One region of the Streptomyces sp. SCSIO 30461 genome, then DNA from elsewhere that is predicted to be linked to it. Evidence: riboswitches for the same ligand, from Rfam matches in the RefSeq annotation. Region 1 holds a riboswitch; each other region holds the start of a gene.
What was found. A riboswitch is a leader RNA that binds a small molecule or an ion and turns the genes downstream of it on or off. The one in region 1 is predicted to bind thiamine pyrophosphate.
Positions count from the first base shown of each region.

Region 2: it holds a riboswitch for thiamine pyrophosphate, as region 1 does, so the genes downstream of both, V1460_RS09065 (thiamine ABC transporter substrate-binding protein) here and thiC (phosphomethylpyrimidine synthase ThiC) in region 1, are expected to answer to the same signal.
Region 3: it holds a riboswitch for thiamine pyrophosphate, as region 1 does, so the genes downstream of both, V1460_RS26850 (FAD-dependent oxidoreductase) here and thiC (phosphomethylpyrimidine synthase ThiC) in region 1, are expected to answer to the same signal.

Region 1 covers NZ_CP146101.1:191,652-198,730, reverse strand. Annotated here, with positions in the region: gene V1460_RS00905 (LacI family DNA-binding transcriptional regulator) at 1-960, shown strand, start outside; gene V1460_RS00900 (metallophosphoesterase) at 1,120-2,418, shown strand; gene V1460_RS00895 (hypothetical protein) at 2,577-3,416, shown strand; partial or broken gene V1460_RS00890 (NUDIX domain-containing protein) at 3,452-3,550, shown strand; gene thiC (phosphomethylpyrimidine synthase ThiC) at 3,604-5,400, opposite strand; TPP riboswitch at 5,394-5,508, opposite strand; gene V1460_RS00880 (YibE/F family protein) at 5,580-6,947, shown strand; gene V1460_RS00875 (SsgA family sporulation/cell division regulator) at 6,982-7,079, opposite strand, start outside.
Region 2 covers NZ_CP146101.1:1,986,953-1,994,031, forward strand. Annotated here, with positions in the region: gene pyrH (UMP kinase) at 1-17, shown strand, start outside; gene frr (ribosome recycling factor) at 229-786, shown strand; gene V1460_RS09050 (phosphatidate cytidylyltransferase) at 786-1,913, shown strand; gene V1460_RS09055 (hypothetical protein) at 2,002-2,811, opposite strand; gene rlmN (23S rRNA (adenine(2503)-C(2))-methyltransferase RlmN) at 3,208-4,314, shown strand; TPP riboswitch at 4,382-4,492, shown strand; gene V1460_RS09065 (thiamine ABC transporter substrate-binding protein) at 4,580-5,668, shown strand; gene V1460_RS09070 (iron ABC transporter permease) at 5,761-7,079, shown strand, end outside.
Region 3 covers NZ_CP146101.1:5,983,300-5,990,378, reverse strand. Annotated here, with positions in the region: gene pknB (Stk1 family PASTA domain-containing Ser/Thr kinase) at 1-1,122, opposite strand, end outside; gene V1460_RS26860 (thiazole synthase) at 1,299-2,093, opposite strand; gene thiS (sulfur carrier protein ThiS) at 2,102-2,320, opposite strand; gene V1460_RS26850 (FAD-dependent oxidoreductase) at 2,317-3,543, opposite strand; TPP riboswitch at 3,535-3,648, opposite strand; gene V1460_RS26845 (hypothetical protein) at 3,701-4,090, shown strand; gene V1460_RS26840 (FAD-dependent oxidoreductase) at 4,167-5,432, shown strand; gene V1460_RS26835 (Rv2175c family DNA-binding protein) at 5,476-5,841, shown strand; gene thiE (thiamine phosphate synthase) at 6,103-6,774, shown strand; gene metF (methylenetetrahydrofolate reductase [NAD(P)H]) at 6,839-7,079, shown strand, end outside.

The DNA.
Region 1 (7,079 bases):
GACGCCACCCGCCGCCATGTACGCGAGGTCGCCGACCGGCTGGGCTACCGTCCGTCGGCCGCCGCCCGGACCCTCCGTACCGGCAAGTCGGGCCTCATCGGTCTGACAGTGACCACCTACGGGGATGAACCTTTCACCTTCACCGAGTTCGCGTACTTCGCCGAGATGGCGAGGGCAGCGACCTCCGCGGCCCTCGCCCGCGGCTACGCCCTCGTCATCCTCCCCGCCACCTCCCGCCATGACGTCTGGTCCAATGTCGCCCTCGACGGCACCGTCGTGATCGACCCCTCCGACCACGACCCGGTGGTCACCGAACTGGTCCGCCAGGGTCTGCCCGTGGTCTCCGACGGCCGTCCGGCGGGCACCCTGCCCGTGACCGCCTGGGTCGACAACGATCACGAAGCCGCCGTACTCGATCTGCTGGACCACCTCGCGGCGGCCGGCGCACGCCGGATCGGCCTGCTCACCGGCACCAGCACGGACACCTACACCCGCCTGTCCACCACCGCGTACCTCGACTGGTGCGAGCGGGTCGGCCAGGACCCGGTATACGAGTCCTATCCGGCGCACGACCCCTGTGCGGGCGCCGTCGCCGCCGACCGACTGCTCGCCCGCCCCGACCGCCCCGACGCGGTGTACGGGCTCTTCGACCCCAACGGCACGGACCTGCTGGCCGCCGCCCGACGCTACGGCCTGCGCGTACCCGACGACCTGCTGCTGGTGTGCTGCAGCGAGTCGATGGTGTACGCCAACACCGAACCCCCCATCACCACGCTCTCGCTCAAGCCCCGGCGTATCGGCACGGCCGTCGTGCAACTGCTCATCGACGCCATCGAGGGTGTCGACGGCGGGGGACCGATCGAGCAGGTGATACCGACGGAGCTGATCGTCCGTACGTCCTCACAGCGCCGTTCGCCCCGGACCACCATCAGCCCGCCACGCTCGCCGTCCCAGGACTGAGAGCCCCCAAATCCGGGCGAAACGGTCTGTGAATTCGGGGTGTACCCGGATTCAGCACCCCTGGTGCATCACACAACACGGGCCGCATTCCTATGATGGGCGCACGACACCGCGGAGCTCCCCGACCAGGACGGTCCGACGGTGTACGGCGGCGCGACGGTGGTGGAGGGGTCGATGACTCAGGGGGCCGGTCAGGGACCCGTGGTGCGGACGGACACGGTGCGCGACTTTCGGGTGCCTCCGTACGCACAGGTCCCGGTGCAGTCGCAGGTCCCCCTGCCCGACGGGATGCCCGAGCGTCCGGAACAGGAGCCCGTGCATCCCGAACCGGTGCCCGCGCACACCGAGCCGCTGCCGGAGTCGTCCGCCGAGCAGTCGACCGCGGAGGGCATGGGCGCTCCCGCGGTCCCCAGTGACCCCCGCACTGCCCCTGCCCCTGCCCCTGCCCCTGCCCCTGCCCCTGCCCCTGCCCAGCCTCCCGTCCACCCGGGCAACGCTCTGCCGGGCGACGAACTCCCTGAGGGCTACACCCCCACCGAGCGCGACCTGCCCGTCATCAGCCGCCGCGGGGACACCGTGCAGGTGGAACTCGCTGCCGCCGAGGCACCACAGCAGGCACCCGACGGCCTCGGCCCCCTGTACGTCGTCGGCGATGTCCACGGGTACCTGGACGAACTCGTCGCCGCGCTCACCGAGCAGGGCCTGATCGACTCCGACGGCAACTGGGCCGCCGGCAACACCCGGCTGTGGTTCCTCGGCGACTTCACCGACCGCGGTCCCGACGGGATCGGCGTGATCGACCTCGTCATGCGGCTCTCCGCGGAAGCCGCGGCGGCAGGCGGCTACTGCAAGGCCCTGATGGGCAACCACGAACTCCTGTTGATCGGCGCCAAACGCTTCAGCGACACCCCGGTCAACTCCGGCGCCGGAACCGCCACCTTCCAGGCCGCCTGGCTCCTCAACGGAGGCCAGAAGAACGACATGGACCGGCTCCAGGACGTCCACCTCCAGTGGATGTCCCGGCTGGACGCGGTGGCCGAGGAGGACGGTCATCTGCTGCTGCACTCCGACACGACCGCGTACCTGGAGTACGGCACCACCATCGAGGAGGTCAACGACACCGTCCACGAGATCCTGACCCGAAACGACGCGGACGAGTGCTGGGACCTGTTCCGCAAGTTCACCAAGCGCTTCTCCTTCCGTGACGACGAGGAGGGACCGGAAGCGGTGCGCGAACTGCTCGCCGCATACGGCGGCACACGTGTCGTGCACGGCCACAGCCCGATCCCCTATCTCCTCGGGCAGGTCGGGACCGAGGACGCCGCCGACGGCGAGGAAAGCTCAGGGCCGGTGGTCGACGGTCCGCATGTGTACGCGAGCGGGCTGGCGATCGCCATGGACGGCGGAGTGACCATGGCCGGAAAACTGCTGGTGGTCCGGCTTCCACTCGCCGACTGAGGAAATTTCACGGCGATACGACATCAGCGATTTCCGGAAACCCCCTGTCACCCCGTGCCGTGACCGCTCTACCATCGGCTTATCCGTAGCAGGCTCTCCTCCGTTTCCGCCCAACCGCCCACCCAAGCGGGCGATACGGCCCTACGGAGCATCGGGGGATGCAGATGAAAAGCGCTCCGCACCTGCTGTCCGAGGATCGCGCCGCGTACGAGCGGATCCTCGATGACGTGCTGCGCCAGGCACACGACCGCCCGGATCTCGCCGCGGTCGGTGAACGGCTCAACACCGAACAGCTGCGCACCATGGCGCTCGGCGCCACCGCACTGATAACCAGCGCGGCCGCCGCCGAGTACGAACACTTCGTCAAGGTCCGCGAAGAACTGCGCTCTTCCCACGCGCCTTCATCCGCCGACGGCAGCACGATCGACCTCGCTTCGTCCGACCTGTCGGAACCCGGCTCAGGCGCCGGCCTCGGCGCGGTGCTCACCGTGCTGGCACCCGTACTGGCCGGTACCACCGCGGTGATCCTGCTCTTCGTGGGCTATGTGCTGAAGGCCCTCAAGCCCGAACCGTCCTTCGCCCGGACCTTGCTGGCAGCAGGCTGGTTCTTCGGGGCGCTCACAGCGGTGAGCCTACTCGCGGCGGTGATAGGGCTGCTGATCACCGCACTGCGCAACAGCGCGACGGAGGTTCCCGCCGACGAGACAAGCGGCGTGGTCCCGGAGGAGGTGGCGGAGGTCGCCCGGGCCCGCGAAGCCTGGCGCCACGCGCTACTGGAACGAGGCGTCATCCCGTTCCTCCGCTCCGCACTGGCCGACCCGAGCGCAGGTGTTTCGTCCGGCACACCCCGTCCGCTCAACCGCATCCCGAAGGTCGGCTACAGCGGCCCCGACTTCACCAGCCCCAGCGAGGGTTCATCGGGCTCGTCCCGTCCGGCCTTCACCAGCCCGGACTTCACCAGCCCGGACTTCGGACCGCCGGAACACCAGCCGGACTAGGGAAGAACGACCCGAACGCACCCAAGCCGAACAGCATGGTCGTCGCAGCTTCGGCTGTCGTCACCGACGAACAGGGGCGCATCCTGCTCCAGCGTCGACGCGACAACGATCTGTGCGCCCTTCCCGGCGGGGGCAAGGCGGACCGACGACTCCCCGGAATATCGTCGGTCAGCCTCGTTTGCGCAGGTCAGTCAGCCAGCGGAAGATAGACGCGGTTACCGGAAGCCGCGAACTCCTTTGACTTCTCCAGCATCCCGGCCTCGATCTCCTCCGGTGTAGCCTCCGAGTCGCCGCCGAACTGCTCTGTGATGCTTCTGCTGATCTTCATCGAGCAGAACTTCGGCCCACACATCGAGCAGAAGTGCGCGGTCTTCGCCGGTTCCGCGGGCAGTGTCTCGTCATGGAACTCCCGCGCCGTGTCCGGGTCCAGAGCCAGATTGAACTGGTCCTCCCAGCGGAACTCGAAGCGGGCGTCCGACAGAGCGTCGTCCCACTCCTGGGCACCCGGGTGGCCCTTGGCGAGGTCGGCGGCATGGGCGGCGATCTTGTAGGTGATGACGCCGGTCTTGACGTCGTCCCGGTTCGGCAGGCCCAGATGCTCCTTGGGCGTGACGTAGCAGAGCATCGCCGTGCCCCACCAGGCGATCATTGCGGCGCCGATGCCCGAGGTGATGTGGTCGTAGGCGGGCGCCACATCCGTCGTCAGGGGGCCCAGGGTGTAGAACGGCGCTTCCTCGCAGATCTCCTGCTGGAGGTCGATGTTCTCCTTGATCTTGTGCATCGGGACGTGCCCCGGCCCCTCGATCATGGTCTGCACGTTGTGCCGCTTGGCGATCCGGTTGAGCTCGCCCAGCGTCCTCAACTCGGCGAACTGCGCCTCGTCGTTGGCGTCCGCGATCGAGCCAGGCCGCAGTCCGTCGCCGAGCGAGTACGTCACGTCGTACGCGGCGAGGATCTCGCAGAGCTCATCGAAGTTCTCGTACAGGAACGACTCCTTGTGGTGCGCGAGGCACCAGGCCGCCATGATCGAGCCGCCGCGCGAGACGATTCCGGTCTTGCGGCGCGCGGTCAGCGGCACATACCGCAGCAGCACTCCGGCGTGGACCGTCATGTAGTCGACGCCTTGCTCGGCCTGCTCGATGACGGTGTCCTTGTAGATCTCCCAGGTCAGCTCCTCTGCCCTGCCGTCGACCTTCTCCAGGGCCTGGTAGAGCGGCACGGTGCCGATCGGCACGGGGGAGTTGCGCAGCACCCACTCGCGGGTGGTGTGGATGTTGCGGCCGGTGGAGAGGTCCATGACCGTGTCCGCGCCCCAGCGGGTCGCCCAGGTCATCTTCTCCACCTCCTCTTCGATGGAGGAGGTCACGGCGGAGTTGCCGATGTTGGCGTTGACCTTCACCAGGAACCGCTTGCCGATGATCATCGGCTCGATCTCGGGGTGGTTGACGTTCGCCGGGAGCACGGCGCGCCCGGCGGCGATCTCCTCGCGTACGACCTCGGGGGAGACGTTCTCCCGGATGGCCACGTACTCCATCTCCGGGGTGATCTCACCGCGGCGGGCGTACGCGAGCTGGGTCACCGCCTGTCCGCCGCGGCCGCGGCGGGGCTGGCGCGGGCGGCCCGGGAAGACCGCGTCAAGGTTGCGCAGCCCGCCGCGCGGCGAGGTGTGCTTGATCCCGTCGTCCTCCGGGCGGACGGGGCGGCCGGCGTACTCCTCGGTGTCTCCGCGGGCGATGATCCAGTTCTCGCGCAGCGGTGACAGCCCGCGGCGGACATCGGTGTCGGTGTGCGGATCGGTATACGGTCCGGACGTGTCGTACAGGGTCACGTCCTTGCCATTGGTGAGGTGCACCTGACGGACCGGCACGCGGATGTCGGGGCGTGAGCCCTCGATGTATCCCTTGTGCCAGCCGATGGACTTCCCGCCCTCGTTCTCACCCTCGTTCGGGCCGGAGGGGGGCATGCGTGTGTCCTGAACGGTCATCGTGACCTACTCCCTACGCCGGCATTACCCGGTAACAGGTTCGGCGGTCGGCGCAGCTGGTCTCAGCGCCCTCTCAGCCCGGTGCTCCGAGCTCCCGCGTGTGCAAAGGTGTCACCACGCTAGCGCCCCGTCTGGCGTGCTGAACAGTGGGCCCCCTCCGGGGTTGGGATGATCTGGCGGTGACTTCCTCGCCGCAGCCCCATGGACCCGACCACGAGCCGGATGGCGCCCACGGCCCCGGGCACACTCCCGTGCCCGTCCACGCACACAGCCACGGGCACGGACCGGCCGCGCCCGTGTCGCGTCATCTGCGACGGATCATCGCCGCGGTGGTGATCCCCTTCGCCGCCGCCGTGGCGGTGGGTCTGGTGGTGCTGTGGCCGGGCGGTGCGCCGGACCACGAACGCACCGGTGTCGGCTTCGACCGACAGACCGAGCAGGGGCGGGTGGTGCGGGTCGAACGGGTCGACTGCGCCGACGTGAACGCCGGACAGGTGCCGCCTACCGGGGACACCACCACCCCTGAGGGGCGCGCCGATCCAGACTCGCAGCAGGATGCGTGTGGAAAGGCCACCGTCGAGGTCACCACCGGTAAGGACAAGGGGCGTACGTTCGTCGAGATCGTGCAGCCTGACTCCTCACGGCAACTTCAGGCAGACCAGGGTGTGGTGGTGGCCTACGCCCCCGACGCGCCCCGCGAGCTCCAGTACTCGGTCACCGATGTGGACCGGGAGCTGCCGATGGCGCTGCTCGCCGGACTCTTCGCGCTCGCCGTGGTCCTGGTGGGGCGGATGCGCGGGGTGATGGCACTGATCGCGCTGGCCGTGAGTTTCGCTGTGCTCACCCTCTTCATCCTGCCCGCGATTCTGCAGGGCTCGAATCCGCTGGCGGTGGCGGTGGTCGGGGCGAGCGCAATCATGCTGATCGCGCTGTACATGTGCCATGGGGTCTCAGCCCGCACCTCGGTAGCGGTGCTGGGAACCCTCATCTCGCTGCTGCTGATCGGGCTGCTGGGTTCGCTGTTCATCGGCTGGGCGGTGCTGGGCGGGAACACGGACGACAACACCGGTCTGATCCACGGTCTCTTCCCGGAGATCGACATGTCCGGTCTGCTGCTCGCCGGCGTGCTCATCGGTTCGCTGGGTGTGCTGGACGATGTGACGGTGACCCAGACCTCGGCCGTGTGGGAACTGCACCAGGCCGATCCCACGATGGGTCCGCGCAAGCTGTACCAGTCAGCGATCAGGATCGGCCGGGACCATATCGCGTCAGTGGTCAACACCCTCGTACTCGCTTACGCGGGCGCGTCATTGCCCTTGCTGCTGCTGTTCTCCATCGCGCAGTCCAGCGTAGGCACGGTCGCCACCAGCGAGTTGGTGGCCGAGGAGATCGTGCGGACGCTGGTGGGCTCGATCGGACTCGTCGCATCGGTCCCGCTGACGACCGCGCTGGCTGCCCTGGTGGTCTCCGCCGACCGCCCGGGCACCACTACTGCCGGTGCGGCAGCACCGGCTCGCGGCGGCAAGGGCCGTCGGCGCCGTAAGTGAGCAGCACGGGCACGCGGATCCCCACCGGAAGTCCTCAACCGGCGTTCTCCTCCGCGAGGATGCGCCCGAGTGTCTCCTCCAGATGCTCCTCGAAGTCGCCGAGTGTGCGCTCCTGGCCGAGTGGCACGAGCT
Region 2 (7,079 bases), 1.8 Mb from region 1:
AGGGCACCCGGGGCTGACCCGGTCCGTCCTCCCCCGTGAGGGGCGGGACGGACGAAGCCCTGCCGGTCGGACACCGCGCAGGGGAACACGACGCCAGGTTTCACCGGCTTCGTACGCGTAACGCGCGCACTCGAAAACCGGACTCGTGAGCGCAGTCGTCACGCGGATTCGTAGAGTGAACCGTCACATGTACACGCCGGGCCTACTCAAGACACGCAGGAGCAAGTGGTGATCGAAGAGACCCTCCTCGAAGCCGAGGAGAAGATGGAGAAGGCCGTCGTGGTCGCCAAGGAGGACTTCGCCGCGATCCGCACCGGGCGTGCGCACCCGGCGATGTTCAACAAGATCGTGGCCGACTACTACGGTGCGCTGACGCCGATCAACCAGCTGGCCTCGTTCTCGGTGCCCGAGCCGCGGATGGCCGTGGTGACCCCGTTCGACAAGAGCGCGCTGCGCAACATCGAGCAGGCGATCCGGGACTCCGACCTGGGCGTCAACCCCAGCAACGACGGCAACATCATCCGGGTGGTGTTCCCCGAGCTCACCGAGGAGCGCCGCCGCGACTACATCAAGGTCGCCAAGGGCAAGGCCGAGGACTCCCGGATCTCGATCCGCTCCGTGCGCCGCAAGGCCAAGGAAACCATCGACAAGCTGATCAAGGACGGCGAGGTCGGCGAGGACGAGGGCCGCCGGGCCGAGAAGGAGCTGGACGACACCACCGCGAAGTACGTGGCACAGGTGGACGAGCTGCTCAAGCACAAGGAATCCGAGCTGCTCGAGGTCTGATGAACGACTCCTCCTGGGGAGCCCCGCCGAGTGCGGGCTACAGCCCCGACTACTGGGGGCCGCCCGACCAGCGGGCCGCCTCGGCGGGTCCCGCTTACGATGTGCATGACGCCCGGCAGACGCGGCCCATGCCTGTCGTGCCGGACGTTCCCGAAACAGGTAGAGACGCAGAAGACCGCGACGACCGCATCCGGGGGGCCGCTCGATGGAGTGGCTCCCCGGTCCGCGAAGAGATGCCGCAGGAGCCCATGCCCATCCCCCCGCCGTCTGCGGCTTCCGAGCCGCCGCAGCCTTCACAGCCGCCGCAGAAGAAGCGGGCCGGCCGGGATCTGCGGGCGGCCATAGGCGTCGGTGTCGGGCTCGGCGCGGTGATCATCGCGTCGCTGTTCATCGTCAAGGCTGTTTTCGTGGCGGTGATCGCGGCTGCCGTGGTCGTCGGTCTGTGGGAGCTGACCTCGCGCCTCAAGGAGCGCAAGGGGATCAACGCGCCCCTGGTGCCGCTCGCGGTGGGCGGTGCCTGGATGGTCGTGGCCGGCTACGCGCGCGGCGCGGAGGGCGCGTGGGTGGCCACGGCGTTCACCGCGTTGGCCGTGCTGGTCTGGCGGATGACCGAATCCCCGGACGGTTATCTCAAGGATGTGACGGCTGGGCTCTTCGCCACGTTCTACGTGCCGTTCCTGGCCACGTTCGTGTCGATGATGCTCACCGCCGGCGACGGGCCCCAGCGGGTGTTCACCTTCCTGCTGCTGACCGTGGTCAGTGACACCGGGGCATATGCGATCGGCTGGCGTTTCGGCAAGCACAAGCTGGCGCCCCGCATCAGCCCCGGGAAGACCCGCGAGGGCCTGTTCGGCGCCGTGGCCTTCGGGATGGGCGCCGGTGCGCTCTGCGTGCCGCTGCTGATCGACGGCGGCACCTGGTGGCAGGGAGTGCTGCTGGGTCTGGCGATCGCCGCGAGCGCCACCCTGGGCGACCTCGGCGAGTCGATGATCAAGCGCGACCTCGGCATCAAGGACATGGGCACGCTACTGCCGGGGCACGGAGGCATCATGGACCGCCTTGACTCGCTGCTGCCGACCGCACCGGTCGCGTGGCTGCTGTTCGTGCTGTTCGTCGGCGCAGGCTGACGAACACGTCATACGACGAAGTGGGCCCACCCCGGCATCGCCGGGGTGGGCCCACTTCGTCATCTGTCCTGACCTCGCAGTCCGACGTTCAGCCGACGGGACGCTTGGCGCCCTCCTCATCGGAGTCGGGCTTGAGCACCCGGGCTCCCAGTACGCCGATGACGATCAAGGCGATGCCCAGCCACATCGTGTCCTCCACGATCAGGACGACGATGCCCACCGGAATCAGCAGTCCGACCAAGGGGAAGAGGAACCCGCTCGCCGTCGGTAGGTCATCGCTGCCGCGTGCCCTGGCACGCACGCGGTCCGGGTACCACTCGGTGAAGCGGATCGCGATGATGATCGCCAGGATGGGGACGATCCACGAGGTCCAGATGTTGTCCGGCTCGCGGATGACGAGATCGCCGACACCGCCCGACACGGCGGCCGTCAGGAATATGAGCCCCCAGACTGCCGTGATCAGGTAATTGGTCCGCATGAAGGCCGGGGTGTCCCAGTACTGGCGGTCCACCTGCTCGCGTGCGTACTGCACCGTGAAGGGCACCCGGGCCGCCATGGAGCCGAAGGCGATGACCGCGAGGGCGACATTGGCCACCTCGTCGGCGTACGTCTCCAGCCACTGGTGCGTGCCCTCGCTCGCGGTCGCGCCGATGATCGCCAGCACCGCGAAGAAGACCACGTCCGCGACTTCGAGGATCTTGAACGAGGTGCCCGGGTGCAGCAGCCTGCCGAGCACGACGAAGACGATCGAGATCCCGAGGGAGATCAGCACCGCGATCTCGAAGCGCCCAGGGCCGGAGAGGACGGCGAAGAGGATCCACGGCGCCATCCCCACGACCGGCTGCTCCAGGAAGCCCGCGAGCCACCTGCCCACTGCGGAATCGGCCACGGCTGCCATGGGCGCGCCCCTCGGGACTACGACGACGTGTGGAATTCCAGCCTGACCCCGAAGGGGCGATCCCGCGATAGCGGATCGTCGCCGGGAGGCGGCGCCCTGTTCCACGGCGGTGGGGACCGGTTCCATAGCGGTGGGGACCGGTTCCATGGCGGTGGGGACCGGCTCCACTCCTGCATGGAGCCCGCGGCGTCGCAGGACTCTCGCGCGTGGCAGGCGATGACTACGACCAGGCGGCGACCCGGCCGATGTCAGGATCTCCTGATCTCCTGATCTCCTGATCGCCGGGCCGTCCGGTGGCTGTCCAAGGCGATTCGGCGGCCCGCGAGGCCCGATGTCACGCTCGTCCGAGGCTTCGGGCGCAGGTCATGAAATTCGATCTGCGACACTGGTACGGCCATGCCTAAGCCCGGAGAACTCACTTTCGTCGCGCCTCGCGGAGCCAAGAAGCCCCCGCGGCACCTCGCCGACCTCTCGCCCGCCGAGCGCAAGGACGCGGTGGCCGCGATCGGAGAGAAGCCGTTTCGCGCGAAGCAGCTGTCCCAGCACTACTTCGCGCGGTACGCGCACGACCCCGTCCAGTGGACCGACATCCCGGTGGCGTCCCGGGAGCGCCTCGCCGCAGAGCTGCTGCCCGATCTGATGTCGGTCGTCCGGCATATCTCATGCGACGACGACACCACCCGCAAGACACTGTGGCGGTTGCACGACGGCACGCTGGTCGAGTCTGTGCTGATGCGCTACCCGGACCGGGTCACCATGTGTATCTCCTCGCAGGCCGGCTGCGGGATGAACTGTCCGTTCTGCGCGACCGGTCAGGCGGGCCTGGACCGCAACCTGTCGACCGCCGAGATCGTGCACCAGATCGTGGACGGTATGCGGGCGCTGCGCGACGGGGAGGTCCCCGGCGGACCCGCGCGGCTCAGCAACATCGTCTTCATGGGCATGGGTGAGCCGCTCGCCAACTACAACCGGGTCGTCGGAGCCATCCGCCGGCTGACCGATCCCGAGCCGGACGGCCTCGGGCTCTCGCAGCGCGGCATCACCGTCTCCACCGTCGGTCTGGTCCCGGCGATGCTGCGGTTCGCCGACGAGGGCTTCAAGTGCCGGCTCGCCGTGTCACTGCACGCACCCGACGACGAGCTGCGCGACACCCTCGTGCCGGTGAACACCCGCTGGAAGGTGCGGGAGGTGCTGGACGCCGCCTGGGAGTACGCGGAGAAGTCCGGCCGCCGGATCTCCATCGAGTACGCCCTCATCCGGGACATCAACGACCAGGCGTGGCGCGGAGACCTGCTGGGACGGCTGCTCAAGGGCAAGCGGGTGCATGTCAACCTGATCCCGCTGAATCCCACCCCGGGTTCCAAGTGGACCGCCTCCCGTCCCGAGGACGAGAAGGCGTTCGTCGAGGCGATCGCCGCTCATGGGGTGCCGGTCACCGTGCGCGACACCCGGGGTCAGGAGATCGACGGGGCCTGCGGGCAGCTCGCCGCGTCCGAGCGCTGAGCCTGCGGCGGTGTGGGCCTCCGGCGGTGCCGCCGGAGGCCCATGTACTCTGGCCTCGAACATTCACATATTCCGACAGGGGAGCGCCACAGCGCTGAGAGTGCGGTGATTTCCGGACCGCAGACCCTCTGAACCTCGCCCGGGTCATTCCGGGTAGGAAGTTCGGACGAGACTCAAGCTGTTGCACCCTGCCCGGCAGCGGACTCCTTGGATCCGCCGCCGGGCAGGGCCGCGTCTCTTCCTGGTCACCCCAGGAGGAAGCTCAGTGAGCACCACCAAGAAGATCACGTTCGCGGCGCTGGCCGCGACCCTCGGCGCCGGCACGCTCGCGGGCTGCGGTGGGGAGTCCGGGGACAACAACTCCGGGACCGGGTCCAAGACCGTCACGCTCGTCAGCCATGATTCCTTCGCCGCCACCCCGGCGGTGCTGAAGGAGTTCACCCGGCAGACGGGTTACACGGTCAAGGTGCTCAAGAGCGGTGACGCCGTCGCGGCCCTCAACAAGGAGATCCTCACGAAGGGCTCCCCCCAGGGCGATGTGTTCTACGGCGTCGACAACACCACGCTCTCCAGGGCCCTGGACAACGGAATCTTCACCCCGTACGAGGCCAAGGGCCTGGACCGCGTCCCCGATGACCGTCGGCTGGACAAGGACGGGCACCGGGTCACGCCGATCGACACCGGCGACATCTGCGTCAACTACGACAAGAAGTACTTCACCGACAAGAAGCTGGCCCCGCCGCAGAGCTTCGAGGACCTGGCGAGGCCCGCGTACAGGAACCTCCTCGTGGTCGAGAACGCCGAACGCTCATCGCCGGGCCTCGGCTTCCTCCTCGGTACCGCCGCGAAGTACGGCGACGAGGGCTGGAAGGACTACTGGGCCAAGCTCAAGGCCAACGGCGTCAAGGTGGTGGACAGCTGGGAACTCGCCTACAACCAGGAGTTCTCCGGTTCCGCCGGGGGCAGGAAGGCCAAGGGCGACCGGCCGCTGGTCGTCTCCTACGCCTCCAGCCCGCCGGTCGAGGTGCTCTACTCCGAGCCACAGCCCGAGGAGGCGCCGACCGGAGTCGCCACAGGTACCTGCTTCCGCCAGATCGAAGCCGCTGGCCTGCTCAAGGGTGCGAAGAACGAGGCCGGCGGCAAGGCCCTGCTGGACTTCCTGATCAGCAAGAAGTTCCAGGAGGACATGCCGCTCAACATGTTCGTCAACCCGGTCGTGGACGACGCCGAGCTGCCTCCGCTGTTCACGCGCTTCGGCGCGGTAGTCGACAAGCCCGAGACCATGGAGCCGAAGAAGATCGCCGACAACCGCGACCAGTGGATCCAGTCGTGGTCCTCTCTCGTCCTGAAGTAGGCGAACACCCGCGGACACCAGGGCGCCCGGGGATCCCCGAAACGCCCGGGACCCAGCGGAGCCGCCGGGGGAACGCGGCGCGGCTCGCCCTGATGGCCGTGCCCGTCGCGTTCTTCGCCGTCTTCTTCGCCTACCCCGTGGCCGGGATCGTGGGACGCGGGCTCAGACCGGACGGTTCCTGGCGGTTCGGCCACATCGGCGAGGTGCTGAGCAGGCCGGACATTCTGGACATCCTCTGGTTCACGTTGTGGCAGGCGCTGGCCTCCACTGCACTCACCCTGCTGCTCGCGCTGCCCGCCGCCTATGTCTTCGCCCGCTTCGCCTTCCCGGGAAAGCAACTGCTGCGCGCGGTCGTCACCGTGCCGTTCGTACTGCCGACCGTGGTCGTCGGCACCGCCTTCCTGGCGCTGCTCGGCCGTGGCGGGCTGCTCGACGAGCTGTGGGGCATACGCCTCGACACGACCGTGTGGGCGATCCTCCTCGCCCATGTCTTCTTCAACTACGCCGTCGTCGTAAGGACGGTCGGCGGACTGTGGTCCCAGCTCGACCCGCGCCAGGAGGAAGCAGCCCGGGTGCTCGGCGCCGGGCGGTTCGCCGCCTGGCGGAGCGTGACCCTGCCCGCGCTGACCCCGGCGGTGGCAGCGGCGGCGCTGATGGTGTTCCTGTTCACCTTCACCTCCTTCGGCATCGTCCAGATCCTGGGCGGCCCCGCCTACTCGACGGTCGAGGTGGAGATCTACCGGCAGACCGCCGACCGGCTCGACCTCCCCACCGCCGCCGTGCTGACGTTGATCCAGTTCGCCGCAGTCGGCGCCATCCTCGCCGTACACGCCTGGACCGTACGGCGCCGGGAGTCGGCCTTGAAGCTGGTCGACCCGGCGCTGACCGCGCACCCGCCGCGCGGCGCGGGCCAGTGGGCCCTGTTCGCGGGTGTGCTCTCCACCATCGGCCTGCTGATCCTGGCACCGCTCGCCGTATTGGTCGAACGATCCCTCGACGGCCCCGGCGGTCACGGATTCGCCTTCTACGAGGCGCTCAAGTCGGCGGAGGCCAGCGGAGGCACCTTCCTGGTGCCCCCCATCGAGGCGGTTTGGAGCTCCCTGCGGTACGCGCTCGCCGCAACCGCCATCGCCCTGCTGATCGGCGGACTGGCGGCCGCCGCCCTGACCCGCAGGGCCGGGCGGCTGGTCCGCGGCTTCGACGCGCTGCTCATGCTGCCGCTCGGGGTCTCCGCCGTCACCGTGGGCTTCGGCTTCCTGATCACCCTTGACGAGCCTCCGCTCGATCTGCGCGCCACCTGGATCCTGGTGCCCCTCGCCCAGGCCCTGGTCGGGGTGCCGTTCGTGGTGCGCACCATGCTGCCGGTGCTGCGCGCCGTGGACGTGCGGCTGCGCGAGGCGGCGGCGGTGCT
Region 3 (7,079 bases), 5.8 Mb from region 1:
CCCGAGGAGCAGCAGCGCGGCCACGACCACCGCGAGCACGCTCCGGCGGGGGCGCTGCCACCGACGCGGCGGAGCGAAGCCCTCGGGGGCGTCGGCCGGCAGCACCAGGCGGCTGGTGTGCTCGACGCCGCCCTGCTGGGCGGTCCCGTGCCCCACTGCGCCGTGCCCCGCCGGGACCTGCCCCGATGGGACCGCACGCGGGATCACACTCGTACGGTCGCCGGCGGCGTCGTGCTCCACGGCTCTGGACTGCGGCGGTACGGCGTCGAGCTGCGCGTCGCTCAGACCGGCGCGCGCCCCGCGCGTGAGGGCCAGCAGCGCGACCGCGTCGGCCGGGCGTGACTGTGGATCGCGGCCGGTGGCGGCGGCCACCAGCGTGTCGAGCTCGGTGGGCAGCCCCGGCACGGCGGCGGACGGTGCGGGCACGTCCTCGTTCAGATGCTGGTAGAGGACCTGAGCGGGGGAGTCACCGGTGTGCGGCTTGGCGCCGGTCAGCATCTCGTAGAGCATCACGCCACAGGCGTACACATCGGCCTCGGTGCCGGCCGTGCCCGACTCGATCTGCTCCGGTGCGAGGTACGACACGGTCCCGAGCACCGAGCCCGTGGTGTTCGTCACGGAGCCCACGGCCCTGACCAGGCCGAAGTCGGCCACCTTGACCCGGCCGTCGTCGCCTATGAGCACGTTCTCCGGCTTCATGTCGCGGTGCACGAACCCGGCCCGGTGGGCCGCCCCGAGTGCCGCGAGTACCGGCTCCAGGATGTCCAGCGCGGCCCGTGCCTGGAGCGCGCCACGTTCCCGCAGCACATCGCGCAGATTGCACCCGGGGACGTACTCCATCGCCAGGAAGACGTACGCGCCCTGCGCCCCCTGGTCGTACACCCCCACCACATTGGGGTGGGACAGCCGGGCCACGGACTTCGCCTCACGGATGAAGCGCTCGACGAAGGACGCGTCCGCGGCGAGTTCCGGGTGCATCACCTTGAGGGCGAGTACCCGGTCGAGCCGGATGTCCACGGCCCGGTAGACCGTGGCCATCCCACCGACGGCGATGCGCGCGTCGACGCGGTAGCGGCCGTCGAGCAGCTGCCCGACGAGAGGGTCCTGAAGGGTCGTATCCACGCAGGCGAGTCTACGAGCCGTTCAAGGGACCGTTCTCCCTCAGGACCGCCCCCGGCACCGTACCGCAGCGCGCCTGTGACGCATCGGGAGTGGAAGCCCGCCCCCGGTGGGTAGCCTCAGCGCCCGTCGGCCGCCCACGGGCCACCGACAGCGCGCCACGGCACGGGATCGGCCGCTCAGAAGGCCGGGCGCTCCGGATCCAGTGCGGCGCGCCCTTCGACCGGGGATGACGCCTGGGCGAAGTGGCGGCGCGGGATCCTGCCCGCGCGATGCGCCAGGCGGCCGGCCTCGACCGCGTGGCGCATCGCCGCGGCCATCAGCACCGGCTCCTGCGCGCGGGTGACCGCCGAAGCGAGCATCACCGCCGCGCAGCCCAGCTCCATCGCCAGGGCCGCGTCCGATGCGGTGCCCGCCCCCGCGTCCAGGATCACCGGGACATCGGCCTGCTCGGTGATCAGCTGGAAGTTGTGCGGGTTGCGGATGCCGAGCCCGGAGCCGATCGGTGAGCCCAGCGGCATGATCGCCGCACAGCCGACCTCCTCCAGCTTCCGAGCGAGCACCGGATCGTCGTTGGTGTAAGGCAGCACGAGGAAGCCGTCGTCCACCAGCACCTCGGCGGCGTCGAGCAACTCCACCGGGTCGGGCAGCAGGGTGCGCTCGTCGGCGACCACCTCCAGCTTGATCCAGCGCGTGCCCAGCGCCTCCCGCGCCAGCCGTGCCGTGAGCACCGCCTCGCCCGCGGTGAAGCAGCCGGCGGTGTTCGGCAGCACCCGGATGCCCAGCCGTTCCAGCACCGACAGCACGGAGCCCCGTACGGTCGGATCCAGCCGCCGCATCGCCACGGTCGTCAGCTCCGTGCCGCTCGCGACCAGCGCGCGCTCCAGGACGTCGAGACTGGGCGCCCCTCCCGTACCCATGATCAGCCGGGACGAGAACTCGACGCCGCCCAGGGTGAAACGGTCGTCCGCCACGGCCCCGGTCACCCGCCCTGCACCGCGGTGAGGATCTCCACCCGGTCGCCGTCGCCGAGTGGCGTCACCGGCCACTCGCTGCGCGGGACGACCGACTCGTTCACGGCCGCCGCGACACCGGAGCACGCCGCCGTCAGCGTCGCGACCAGCGTGTCCAGCGTCGTGCCGGCGGCGATCTCCCGGGGCTCCCCGTTGACGGAGACGGTCGGCTTCACGGTCATGCTCATACGGACGCCTCCTGGCGTGCGGGGGAGAAGCGGTGGGGGGTGAAAGGGCGGGCTTCTTCCGGCAGTTCCCCGGAGACCAGGGCGTCGGCCAGGGCGTCGCCGGTCACCGGGGTGAGCAGCACGCCGTTGCGGTAGTGCCCGGTGGCGAGCAGCAGTCCGGGGAGCTCGGTCGGCCCGAGCAGCGGCGCGTTGTCGGGTGAGCCGGGGCGCAGCCCCGCGCGGGTCTCGGTGAGCGGCAGTTCGGTGATGCCCGGCACCAGCTCATGGGCGTCGCGCAGCAGCTCGTACACCCCTCCGGCCGTGACCGTGGTGTCCCAGCCGAGTTCCTCGCTGGTCGCACCCACGACCAGCTCACCGTTCGCACGGGGTACGAGGTACACCTGGCTGCCCCGCACCACGGCCCGCACGGTCCGCGACAGGAACGGGGCGCGGGGGGCCGGCACCGCGAGCCGCAGCACCTGCCCCTTCACCGGGCGTACCGGAGGCAGGATCTCGTCGGGGACTCCGGCCAGCCGGCCGCTGAGACTGCCCGCGGCCAGCACCACCTGATCCGCGTCCACCTCATGCGACACGCCGGCGGGCTCGGGCGACGCGCCGGCGGGGCTCTCGCCGGGCGGCGTGCCGGGTGGGCCGAGCAGCGCTCCGGTGGCACGGTTGCCGTCGACCGTGAGCCTGGTCGCCCATGCGCGGTGGAAGGCCACCCCCGCCCGCTCGCAGGCCACCAGCAGGGCACTCGCGAGCCGCCGGGGGTCGATCTGGTGGTCGCCGTCCACTCGAAGCCCGCCCCTGACCCCGGGGGCGAGCATCGGTTCGAGTCGGCGGCAGTCCCGGCCGGTGAGCCACACCGAGTCAAGACCGCAACGGCGCTGGAGCGCGTGCAGCTCCCGCAGATGGGCGCGGTCGTCCGCGTCCAGCGCGACCGCGAGGGTGCCGCAGGCGCGGTAGCCGGTGTCCTGCCCGCTCGCCTCCTCCAGCTCAGCGACGAAGTCCGGATAGCGCCGGGCGGAGGCGAGATTGAGGCCGAGGAGGGTCTCCTCCCCGTAGTGCAGCTCGGTGACGGCGGCCAGCATGCCGGCGGCGACCTGTGCGGCCCCGCCACCGGGGTCGGGGTCGGCCAGCACCGTGCGCAGTCCGCGCTGCGCCGCCCGCCAGGCCGTCACCAGGCCGATGATTCCGCCCCCGACGACCAGGACGTCAGCGGTCGTCCGTGGATGCACGGGCATCCGGACCCTCCCTTCGCCGGCATGACCCGGATCAGGTTCGTACGGTCGGAGGCCGCCTCAGCCTCCCTCTCAGCCCGGTGCGGCCGGGCTCCCGCGAGTAGCAGTACGGTGGTCAGCCTAACTCCGCCCGGCAACACGCAGTAAGGGAGCCCGCACCGTGGCCCGTTCGCTCGACGGACTCGTACTCGCCCCCGCCGCGGACCAGGCTCCCGGCCAGGTGGGCACCAGGACACGGTTCGCCTATCACGAGCTAGACGGTCGGATCTGGGCCGACTACGCGGGTGGCGACGTGGTCAGGGGACATCTCGTCGGCACCCGTGACGGTGACCGGCTCGATTTCCGCTACGTCCAGCTGAAGGGGGACGGAACGACGTCTTCCGGACACTGTGTCTCCACGGTGGTCCAACTCCCGGACGGGCGGGTGAGGCTGGAGGAGGCCTGGGAGTGGGAGTCCGAGGAGGGCCGGGGTACGAGTGTCGTCGAAGAGCTCCCGGCAGAGCCCGCCGCGGCAGGGGTTGCGGTCCACCGGCAGCCGGAACCTTCTTGACGGCTCGTCAGGTGACTAGGCTGGTCCGGTGAACGAGCACACCGCACAGCACCGGGTCGTGATCGCGGGGGCCGGGATGGCCGGGTCCCAGACCGCGGTCGCCCTGCGCGATCAGGGCTTCACCGGCAGCCTCACCCTGATCGGCGCCGAGCCGCACCAGCCCTACGACCGGCCTCCGCTCTCCAAGGCCGTGCTGCTCGGCAACGCGGAGGGCTCCGCGCTCGACGTCGACTTCGAGGCGATCGATGTCGAACTCCACCTCGGCCGCGAGGTCAGCGGACTGCGCCCGGACGCGCATGAGCTCGACACCGAGGCGGGCCCCGTGCCGTACGACACCCTCGTGGTCGCCACCGGTGCCGAGCCCCTCACGCTGCCCGGCACCGAAGGGGTCAAGGGAGTCCACCTGCTGCGCACGCTGGACGACGCGCGGCGGCTGCGCCCGGTGCTGGAGCGCAAGCACGACATCGTGGTCGTCGGGGCGGGCTGGATCGGGGCGGAGTTCGCCACAGCCGCCCGTCAGGCAGGCTGCGCGGTAACCGTGGTGGAGGCGGCCGACCGGCCGCTCGCGGGCGTTCTGCCGGCCGAGGTGACCGCGCCCATGGCCGGCTGGTACACCGAGAGCGGCGCCTCGCTCATCACCGGCGCACGGGTTGCCGCGGTCGAGCCAGGGGCGGTCGTCCTCGCCGAGAGTGCCGGTGTCGAAACCGGTGTGGGGACCGGTCCCGGTGCCCGCGCCGGGGCAGGTGCCGGGGGCGCGGGCGGCAGGCGGCTGAACGCCGACGCGGTGGTCGTGGGTGTGGGCGCGCGTCCGGCGACCCGCTGGCTCGCCGGCTCGGGCATCGCCCTCGGGCCGGACGGCTCGATCACCGCCGACGAACGGCTGCGCACCACGCTGCCCGATGTCCACGCGGTCGGCGACTGCGCCTCCTTCCCCTCGCGGCGCTACGGCAGGCGGCTCCTCGTGCACCACTGGGACAACGCCCTCCAGGGCCCGCGTACGGTCGCCGCCAATGTGCTGCGTGACCTGCGGGGCGAGCCGCCGCTGAGCTACGACCCGGTGCCGTACTTCTGGTCCGAGCAGTTCGGGCGCTTCGTGCAGTACGCAGGCCATCACGAAGGGGCCGGAACACTCGTTTGGCGGGGTGACCCGGCGGTGGGTTCCGGCTGGTCCGTGCTGTGGCTGAGAACGGCGGACGACGGGCGTCACGTGCTGGCCGCCGTGCTGGCGGTCGGCAGGCCCCGAGACGTGACCCAGGGCAGGCGGCTCATCGAGGCGGGCGCGCGGCTCGACCCCGCCCGTGCGGCGGACCCCGGGGTCCCTCTGAAGGCGGCAGTCGAGTAGGGCCCGGCTACCGACTGTCAGTGCGGGATGGCAGGCTTGTCCTGTGACCGAGATTGACGCAAAGATCGATGCCCTCGTCCCCGCCTGGCTTCACCTGCCTGACATCGCGGAAATGCTCGACGTCGAGGTGACGCGTGTGCGCCAGCTCGTCAAGGAGGGTCAGCTGATCGCCGTGCGCCGCGGCGAGAACCGGACACTTCAGGTGCCGGCCGCCTTCATCAAGGGCGACAAGGTGGTCAAGGGACTCACCGGCACCCTGACCCTGCTGAGGGACGACGGCTTCACCGACGAAGAGATGCTGGAGTGGCTCTTCACCCCGGACCCCACCCTGCCGGGCACCCCCGCCGAGGCGCTCAGCGAGAATCGCGGTACGGAGGTGAAGCGCCGGGCCCAGGCGCTCGCCGTCTGAACCTTCCCAACCGGCGGATCCGTCCAGGCTCCTGTCCCGCCGATCCACACCGGATGCGCCGGATGCACCGGATGCGCCGGATGCGCCGGATGCGCCGGATGCGCCGGATGCACCGGACAAGGGTCGATCGGCGGAGTGCGGCCGGTCCGCCGGGCAGCGGCGTGTTCGGCGGACCGTGTTCCGTGAGCGGTCCGCCGTCCACCGCCGCAGCTGTCCGCACCGGGCAGCCGACAAGCCAACCAGCCACGGGGGAACAAAGCCATGTCCACCGCTCGCGCGCGTCTCTCCGACGCCCGGCTCTATCTCTGCACCGACGCCCGCAGGCGCCAGGGCGACCTGCCCGAGTTCCTGGACGCCGTGCTGTCCTCCGGCGTGGACATCGTGCAGTTGAGGGACAAGGGCCTGGAAGCCGGAGAGGAGCTCGACCACCTCGCCGTCTTCGCCGACGCCTGCCGCCGCCACGGCAAGCTGCTCGCGGTCAACGACCGGGCCGATGTCGCACATGCCGTCGGATCCGACGTGCTGCACCTGGGTCAGGGCGACCTGCCGGTTCCGGCGGCCCGGGCCATCATCGGCGGCGAGGTGCTCATCGGGCGTTCCACGCACACCCCGGAGGAAGCCGCCGCAGCGGCCGTGCAGCCGGGAGTCGACTACTACTGCACGGGGCCCTGCTGGCCCACGCCCACAAAACCGGGCCGCCTGGCGCCCGGGCTCGATCTGGTGCGCTGCACGGCCGCGCTCCCGCAGGACCGCCCCTGGTTCGCGATCGGCGGTATCGACGCGGGCAACCTGGAGCAGGTGTTGGAGGCCGGGGCCCGCCGCGTCGTCGTCGTCCGGGCGGTCACCGAGGCCGACGACCCAGGCGCTGCGGCGGCCGATCTCAGCATGCGGATACGCGGATACGGGAACCAGGCGGCTCCCGTCCTAAAGTAAACCTTTGGTGTCCGATGGGTGGACATCGGTTGGGTCCCCCGGTAGCCCCCGCTAACCTGCGAATATGGCCCTTGGCACAGCTTCGACCAGGACTGATCACGCGCACACCGTGCGAGAGCTGCTGGCGACCGGCAAGACCTCGTACTCCTTCGAGTTCTGGGCGCCCAAGACGGAAAAGGGCGAGCGCAACCTCTGGAACGCGTTGCGCAGGGTCGAAGCGGTGCGCCCGAGCTTTGTCTCCGTGACCTACGGAGCGGGTGGCTCGACCCGGTCCGGCACGGTCAAGGCCACCCAGGAGATCGCCG